Linked DNA regions of Massilia sp. METH4. The protein of the gene in region 1 interacts with the protein of each later gene in a pairwise test. Links are inferred from orthologs where the notes say so. Each region holds a gene or a part of one and is shown in the gene's direction. Other genes may lie near its edges.

Region 1 (4,605 bases):
CGTCAACCTCAATATCGATTCCGAGGCAGAGTAACGTTGATCGTTGAGACAACGCCCAAGCTTTGCCTTCCGCTTCATCGTTCCCGGCCCAGTCCATGCGCGCAGCTTTAGTCGGTGTGGATTTCGGCCAGGGTGACTTCGCCGCCAGTATCGAGGAATTGATGCTGCTCGCGCGTTCCGCGGGGGTGGAGCCCATCACGACGATCACCGGCAAGCGTTCCAGCCCCGATGCCGCCTATTTCGTCGGCAGCGGCAAGGCCGACGAGATCGGCCACGCCGTGCAGGACCACCAGGTGGAGATCGTCATCTTCAACCATGCGCTGTCGCCCGCGCAGCAGCGCAACCTCGAAAAGCGCCTCAATGTGCGGGTGCTCGACCGTACCAGCCTGATCCTCGACATCTTCGCCCAGCGGGCCCAGAGCCACGAGGGCAAGCTGCAGGTCGAGCTGGCGCAGCTGCAGCACCTTTCCACCCGCCTGATCCGCGGCTGGACCCACCTGGAGCGGCAAAAGGGCGGTATTGGCCTGCGCGGCCCGGGTGAAACCCAGCTCGAGACCGACCGCCGGCTGATCGGCGAACGGGTGCGCATGCTGCGTGCCCGCCTGGCCAAGCTGCGCAAGCAGCATGAAACGCAGCGCCGTTCTCGCGGCCGCAACAATGCCTTTTCCGTGTCGCTGGTCGGCTATACCAACGCCGGCAAGTCGACGCTGTTCAATACCATGACCAAGGCCGGCGTTTACGTCGCGGACCAGTTGTTCGCCACGCTGGACACGACGTCGCGCCGGGTGTTCATGGGCGAGGAAGCCGGCAATGTCGTGATCTCCGATACGGTCGGCTTCGTGCGCGAACTGCCGCACCAGCTGGTCGCGGCATTTCGCGCCACGCTGGAGGAAACCATCCATGCCGACCTGCTGCTGCATGTCGTCGATGGCGCGAGCCCCGTGCGCATGGAGCAGATCGAGGAAGTCAACGCCGTGCTGCGCGAGATCGGCGCCGATCATATTCCCCAGATCCTCGTCTGGAACAAGATCGACGCGGCCGGCCTGGAGCCGGCGGTGGAACGTGATGAGCATGATAAGATTTCACGCGTTTTCATCAGTGCCCGCACGGGTGACGGCCTCGATCTGCTGCGCGCGGCCATCACCGAGGCAGCCCAGGAACAACGGGAAGCGAACCTGCGTCCGAAGGACGACACGCCGCCCGATGCCATTTCCACATTCACCGATGTTTAAAACATGCCTCTTTCCTCACTAGCGAAAAGATTAGGCTTGAAGCTGTCCCTGAACGACCCCCGCTGGGGCCAGGACAAGGATGGCAACAGGCAGGCCCAGGAAGGCAAAAAGCCCGGCGACGGACCGCCGGATCTCGACCAGTTGTGGCGCGATTTCAACCAGCGCCTGAACGGCCTGTTCGGCAACAAGAACCGCAACAATAACGGAGGCGGCGGCGGTGGCAGCGGTGGCGGCGGCGAAATGAAAGGCGCCGGCGTGACCGTTGGCGCGGTCGCCGTCATCGCGCTGCTGGTCTGGTTGGCCAGCGGCGCGTTCATCGTGCAGGAAGGCCAGAAGGGCATCGTCACCACGTTCGGCCGCTTCAGCCACGAGACCCCGGCCGGCTTCAACTGGCGCTGGCCGTATCCGTTCCAGGCCAACGAGGTCGTCAACGTGTCGCAGGTGCGCACGGTGGAAGTGGGCTATCGCGGCAATATCCGCAACAAGCAGGCGCGCGAATCGCTGATGCTGACCGACGACGAGAACATCATCGACATCCAGTTCGCCGTGCAGTACCAGCTGAGCGATCCGGTGGCCTGGCTGTACAACAACCGCGACGCGGAAGACACCGTTCGCCAGGTGGCCGAGACGGCAATCCGCGAGATCGTCGGCCGCAGCAAGATGGACTACGTGCTGTACGAAGGCCGCGAGAAGGTGGCCTACGACACGCAGCAGCTGATGCAGCAGATCCTCGATCGCTACGCGTCCGGTGCCGCCATCACCAACGTGACGATGCAGGGCGTGCAGCCGCCGGAGCAGGTACAGACCGCGTTCGACGACGCCGTGAAGGCCGGCCAGGACCGCGAACGCCTGAAGAACGAAGGCCAGGCCTATGCGAACCAGGTGGTGCCGACGGCGCGCGGCGCCGCCTTCCGCCTGTTGCAGGAAGCGGAAGCCTACCGCTCGATGGTGGTGGAGAACGCGACCGGTAACGCCGACCGCTTCAAGGCCGTGCTGACCGAGTACCAGAAGGCGCCGGGCGTGACGCGCGACCGCATGTACCTGGACACGATGCAGCAGATCTTCGCCAACACCAGCAAGGTGATGGTCGACTCGAAGGCCGGCAGCAACCTGCTGTACCTGCCGCTGGATAAACTGATCGCGCAGGTGGCCGCCACCGAGGCGCAGCGCGCCAATGTGACGGCGCCGCCGCCATCGGCCGTGCTGCTGCCGCAACCGTCGGAACCCGCCTATAACGGGGATTCGAACCGGGCGCGTGAATCGTCCCGTAGCCGGGAGGGCCGTTAATGAACCGTATCGTAACTTTTGCCGTCACCGCGTTCATCGCGCTGATGCTGCTGTCGTCCACCGTGTTCGTGGTGGACCAGCGCAAATTCGCCATCGTCTTCGCCCTGGGTGAGGTGAAGCAGGTGATCCGCGAACCGGGCCTGCACTTCAAGCTGCCGCCGCCGTTCCAAAACGTGATCTACCTGGACAAGCGCATCCAGACGCTCGATTCGCCCGAAGCGGACCGCTTCATCACGGCCGAGAAGATGAACATCCTCGTCGATTCGTTCGTGAAGTGGCGCGTGGTCGACCCGCGCCTGTACTTCGTGCGCTTCGGCGGGGACGAAGGCCGGGCCGGCAACCGCATGTCGCAGATCGTGAAGGCGGCGCTGAACGAGGAAATTACCAAGCGCACCGTGCGCGAAGTGATCTCGGGCCAGCGCGGCAAGGTGATGGAAGGCCTGCGGGCCAAGGTCGACGCCGAAGCGAAGGAGATCGGCGTGCAGATCCTGGACGTGCGCCTGAAGCGTGTCGACTACGTCGAGCAGATCAACAACTCCGTCTACGAGCGGATGAAGGCCGAGCGCCTGCGCGTGGCCAACGAGCTGCGCTCGACCGGTTCGGCCGACTCCGAGAAGATCCGCGCCGACGCCGACAAGCAGCGCTCCGTGATCCTGGCCGAAGCCTACCGCGAGGCCGAGAAGATCAAGGGCGAGGGCGACGCGAAAGCCACGGCGATCTACGCCGAGGCATTCGGCCGCAACCCCGAGTTCTACAAGTTCTACCGCAGCCTGGAAGCCTATCGCGCGTCGTTCAAGACCAAGGCCGACGTGATGCTGGTGGACCCGAACTCGGAGTTCTTCAAGTACTTCAAGGGCAGCGGCTCGGCTGGCAAGTAAGCCGCCGCCGTGAGCGAGCAGCAGGGGCCGGATCCTCGGATCCGGCCCCTGTTTTTTTCCTTCGCGGCTTGCCGCAGAGCGGCGGAAAACCGGTGGCGTAGCAGGGGTTTCGGGGAGCATCGCTCCCTGCCTGCGCAGCGGAGATGGCCTGCAGGCCATCTTCCTTCCAGGCTCCGATTTTTGAAACATTTCCGGAAAAGCGGTGCCTGTCACCGGTTTTTGCTTGTCGTTTTTTCCTGTCGAGCCACGTTTTCGCGTAAAATATGCGGTTCGGTTTGCGCCGCCGCGTTTGCGCGCCAATCCGATTGAACGAATTTCAACAAACCGGTTCTCCCATGCCGAATTGGCTTTTGCCCGAACATATCGCGGACGTTCTGCCGTCCGAGGCGCGCAAGATCGAGGAATTGCGCCGCCTGATGCTGGATAACTTCCGCCGCTACGGCTACGAACTCGTGATGCCGCCGCTGCTCGAATACGTCGAGTCGCTGATGACAGGTGCCGGCCTGGATACCGACCTGCGCACCTTCAAGCTGGTGGACCAGATTTCCGGCCGCATGCTGGGCCTGCGCGCCGACATGACGACCCAGGTCGCCCGCATCGACGCCCACCTGCTCAACCGCGCCTCCGTCACCCGCCTGTGCTATGCCGGCCCGGTGCTGCATACCCGTCCTTCGGGCTTGCACGCCACCCGCGAGCCGCTGCAGATCGGCGCCGAGATCTATGGCCACGCCGGCCTGGAAGCGGATGCCGAGATCCAGGAGCTGGCGCTGGCGTCGCTCGAGATGGCCGGCTTCACCGAAGTGCGCCTGGACCTGGCCCACGTGGGCGTGCTGCGCGCGATCCTCGAACAGGATGCGCTTGCCAAGCGCGACCACGACGCCATCGTGCAACTGCTGCGCGCCAAGGACGTGCCCGGCCTGCGCACCCTGACCGAGGGCTATGCCGCGGCCACGCGCGACGCATTGCTGGCGCTGCCCAACCTGTATGGCGATGTCGATGTGCTGGCCACCGCCAGGCACGCGCTGCCGGACCTGCCGGGCATCGCCAAGGCGCTGGCCGAGCTGGCTGCGCTGGCAGCTTCCGCCATCGGCCGTGCCGAAGTGGCGATCGACCTGGCCGACCTGCGCGGCTACCAGTACGAGAGCGGCGCCACGTTCGCGCTGTACGTGCCGGGCCTGCCGAACGCCGTGGCGCGCGGTGGCCGCTAC
Region 2 (3,882 bases), 4.1 Mb from region 1 along the record:
TGGGCGAGGTGCTGCAGGGCCGCAAGGCCGACCTGGTGCTGTCGGACATGGCGCCCAACCTGTCGGGCATCGCCACGGCCGATGCCGCGCGCATGGAAGACCTGATCGACCTGGCCATCGAATTCTCGCAACTGCATTTGAAACCAGGCGGGGCCTTGCTGGTGAAATGCTTCAAGGACATGGGTTTTTCGCAAATCGTCGAGAAATTCCGCCACGAGTTCAAGACGGTCGCGCAGAAAAAGCCGAAGGCCAGCCGCGACAAATCCTCGGAAATCTTCCTGCTCGGCCGTGGACTGAAGCATCCGGCGCAAAATTGACGCGAATTTGCGGTTTGCTTGCGCCAACCGGTGGAAAAAATCGCCGGATGGCCTTGTATTCCGCACGCCGAGCCGCACATCGGCCCCAGGCGGCGCGCGTTGCGCGCGATCCGCGCAAAATCGCGCCGATTCGGTGGCCGATTTTGATGTTTTGATACGTGCGCTGCTGCTTTCGCGCACCTTTAGGCCGCTTTGTAGCACGCTTTGGCCTAATGCGGGTAAAATCGGATTTCTGCTACAGGTAACAGGTGCGCGAGCATCCAAGGAGTTTTCGTGAATAACATGTTTTCCAAATCCGCCATATGGGTTGTCGTAGCCCTGTTGTTGTTCATGCTGTTCAAGCAGTTTGACAACCACAGCATCTCCGGCGGCAGCAAGACCATTGCGTATTCCGACCTGTTGGATGAGATCAAGGCGAAGCGCATCAAGGACCTCGTCATCGAGGGCAATACCATCACCGCGACGAAAACGGACGATACGCGCGTGCGCACCACGTCCACCTATCTCGACCGCGGCCTGATCGGCGACCTGCGCGACAATGGCGTGCGCTTCGACGTGCGTCCGCCGGAAGAGCCGTCGTTCCTGCAGCAGGTATTCGTGTCGTGGTTCCCGATGCTGCTGTTGATCGGCGTCTGGATCTTCTTCATGCGGCAGATGCAGGGCGGCGGCAAGGGCGGGGCGTTCTCGTTCGGCAAGTCGAAGGCCCGCATGCTCGATGAAACCAACAATACCGTCACGTTCTCGGACGTGGCCGGCTGCGACGAAGCCAAGGAAGAAGTGACGGAGATCGTCGACTTCCTGAAAGACCCGACCAAGTTCCAGAAACTGGGCGGCCGCATTCCGCGCGGCGTGCTGATGGTCGGTCCTCCGGGTACCGGTAAAACGCTGCTGGCGCGTGCCATCGCCGGCGAAGCGAAAGTGCCGTTCTTCTCGATCTCGGGCTCCGACTTCGTTGAAATGTTCGTCGGCGTGGGTGCGTCCCGCGTGCGCGACATGTTCGAGAACGCCAAGAAACATTCGCCCTGCATCATCTTCATCGACGAGATCGACGCGGTCGGCCGTCACCGCGGCGCCGGCATGGGCGGCGGCAACGACGAGCGCGAACAGACGCTGAACCAGCTGCTGGTGGAAATGGACGGCTTCGAGGCTTCGTCCGGCGTCATCGTGATCGCCGCCACGAACCGTGCCGACGTGCTGGACAAGGCGCTGCTGCGTCCGGGCCGCTTCGACCGCCAGGTCTCCGTGGGCTTGCCGGATATCCGCGGCCGCGAACAGATCCTGAACGTGCACATGCGCAAGGTGCCGATCAGCACCGACGTGAAGGCCGACATCCTGGCTCGCGGCACTCCGGGCTTCTCCGGCGCCGACCTGGCCAACCTGGTCAACGAGGCCGCGCTGTTCGCCGCGCGCCGCAACAAGCGCCTGGTGGACATGCAGGACTTCGAGGATGCGAAGGACAAGATCTTCATGGGTCCGGAGCGCAAGTCGATGGTGATCCGCGAAGAGGAACGCCGCAACACGGCGTACCACGAGTCGGGCCACGCCGTCGTCGCCAAGCTGTTGCCGAAGGCCGACCCGGTGCACAAGGTCACGATCATGCCGCGCGGCTGGGCGCTGGGCCTGACCTGGCAGCTGCCGGAACATGACCGGATCTCCGGCTACAAGGACAAGATGCTGGAAGAAATCTCGATCCTGTTCGGTGGCCGTATCGCCGAGGAACTGTTCGTGGGCCAGATGTCCACGGGCGCATCCAACGACTTCCAGCGCGCCACCAAGCTGGCCCGCTCGATGGTGACGAAGTTCGGCATGTCCGATTCGCTGGGTGTGATGGTCTACGAGGACGAGCAGAACGAAGGCTTCCTGGGCGGCACGAACAAGACCATTTCGGAAGCGACGCAGCAGAAGGTCGACGCCGAAATCCGCAAGATCCTCGACTCGCAGTATGCGCTGGCGCGCAAGCTGCTCGAGGAAAACCGCGACAAGGTTGAAATGATGACCAAGGCGCTGCTGGACTGGGAAACCATCGATGCCGACCAGATCAACGACATCATGGCCGGCCAGGAGCCGCGTCCGCCGAAGGCTGGCGTGACGCTGCGCAAGCAGCCCAGCGGCGACGGCCCGACCGCTTCGCCGAACGCGACCGCGCCGGCTTAAGCTGCGCCATCGCATGTCGTGACCTGAAGGGTGAGGAGCGATCCTCGCCCTTTTCATTTGTGGAAAACATGCCCCAGATTCCCTTCGGCCGCTACACGCTGCCGGCCAACCGTGCCCTCGTCATGGGCATCCTGAACGTCACCCCCGATTCATTTTCCGATGGCGGCAAGTTCGCCGCCCTGGACTACGCGCTGTCGCATGCCGAGCAGATGATCCGCGACGGCGTCGATATCATCGATGTCGGCGGCGAGTCGACACGCCCTGGTGCGCCCGTGGTGCCCGCCGAGGAGGAAATGCGCCGCGTGCTGCCGGTGCTGTACGCGCTGCGCGAATGCGGCACGCCCGTCTCGCTGGACACCTACAAGCCGGCGCTGATGAAGGAGGCCGTGCTGGCTGGCGTGGACATGATCAACGACATCAATGCGTTCCGCGCCCCCGGTGCGATCGAGGCCGTGCGCGACAGCGATTGCGCGCTCTGCATCATGCATATGCTTGACAAACCTGCAACTATGCAGGATAAACCTGCCTATGACGATGTCGTACTGGAAGTGACGGCGTTCCTGCGCGAGCGGATCGATGCACTGACGGCGGCCGGGATTGACCGGGGTCGTCTGTGGATCGATCCCGGCTTTGGTTTCGGCAAGACGGTCGAGCATAATTATGCCTTGCTCAAGGCCGGCAGGCGCCTTATCGGCGAGCTCGGCGTCCCGCTGCTGGCGGGGCTGTCGCGCAAGTCGATGATCGGCGCCGTCACCGGCAAACCCGTCGAGGGACGGCTGGCCGGCAGTATCGGCGGCGCGCTGGCCGCGGTCGCCCATGGAGCCGGCATCGTACGCGTGCACGACGTCGCCGAAACGGTCGACGCATTGAAAGTCTGGCACGCAGCCCAATAACTTAACTGAAGAGAACAACATGGCACGTAAATATTTCGGTACCGATGGTGTCCGTGGCCTGGTCGGTGAAGCGCCGATCACGCCGGACTTCGTGATGCGCCTGGGTTACGCCGCCGGCAAGGTGCTCGCGCGTACGGCCACGGCGGGCACGGCCCGCCCCACCGTCCTGATCGGCAAGGACACGCGCATTTCCGGCTACATGCTGGAGGCGGCACTGGAAGCGGGTTTCGCAGCGGCCGGCGTGGACGTGATGCTGGCGGGCCCGATGCCCACGCCGGCGATCGCCTACCTCACGCGCGCCCTGCGCCTGTCGGCCGGCGTGGTGATCTCGGCTTCGCACAACCCGTACCAGGATAACGGCATCAAGTTCTTTTCCGAGCAGGGCACGAAGCTGCCCGATTCCGTCGAACTGGCCATCGAGGCGCAGATCGACCAGCCGATGGCGTGCGTGGCGCCCGAAAAACTGGGCCGCGCCAAGCGCCTGGAAGACGCCCAGGGCCGCTACATTGAATTCTGCA

The links. The genes of interacting proteins can lie anywhere in the genome.
Region 2: the proteins of hflC (region 1) and ftsH interact in binary tests that used the Escherichia coli proteins (3 or more experiments, as listed by UniProt). The link is inferred for Massilia sp. METH4 from one-to-one orthologs.

The regions. Positions count from the first base shown.
Region 1 is NZ_CP146614.1:49,032-53,636, reverse strand. What follows is about bases 1,459-4,457. They hold hflC (protease modulator HflC), read left to right. Parts: upstream 1,459-2,518; coding sequence 2,519-3,397; downstream 3,398-4,457. Other genes in these bases: V6Z91_RS00235 (ATP phosphoribosyltransferase regulatory subunit), read left to right, coding at 3,733-4,457; hflK (FtsH protease activity modulator HflK), read left to right, coding at 1,459-2,519. In the rest of the region: RNA chaperone Hfq, read left to right, coding at 1-34; GTPase HflX, read left to right, coding at 96-1,232; more of hflK, read left to right, coding at 1,236-1,458; more of V6Z91_RS00235, read left to right, coding at 4,458-4,605.
Region 2 is NZ_CP146614.1:4,114,275-4,118,156, forward strand. Bases 75-3,030 are described here. They hold ftsH (ATP-dependent zinc metalloprotease FtsH), read left to right. Parts: upstream 75-590; coding sequence 591-2,471; downstream 2,472-3,030. Other genes in these bases: V6Z91_RS18130 (RlmE family RNA methyltransferase), read left to right, coding at 75-317; folP (dihydropteroate synthase), read left to right, coding at 2,540-3,030. Also shown: more of V6Z91_RS18130, read left to right, coding at 1-74; more of folP, read left to right, coding at 3,031-3,364; glmM (phosphoglucosamine mutase), read left to right, coding at 3,384-3,882. UniProt on the Escherichia coli protein: Acts as a processive, ATP-dependent zinc metallopeptidase for both cytoplasmic and membrane proteins. Plays a role in the quality control of integral membrane proteins.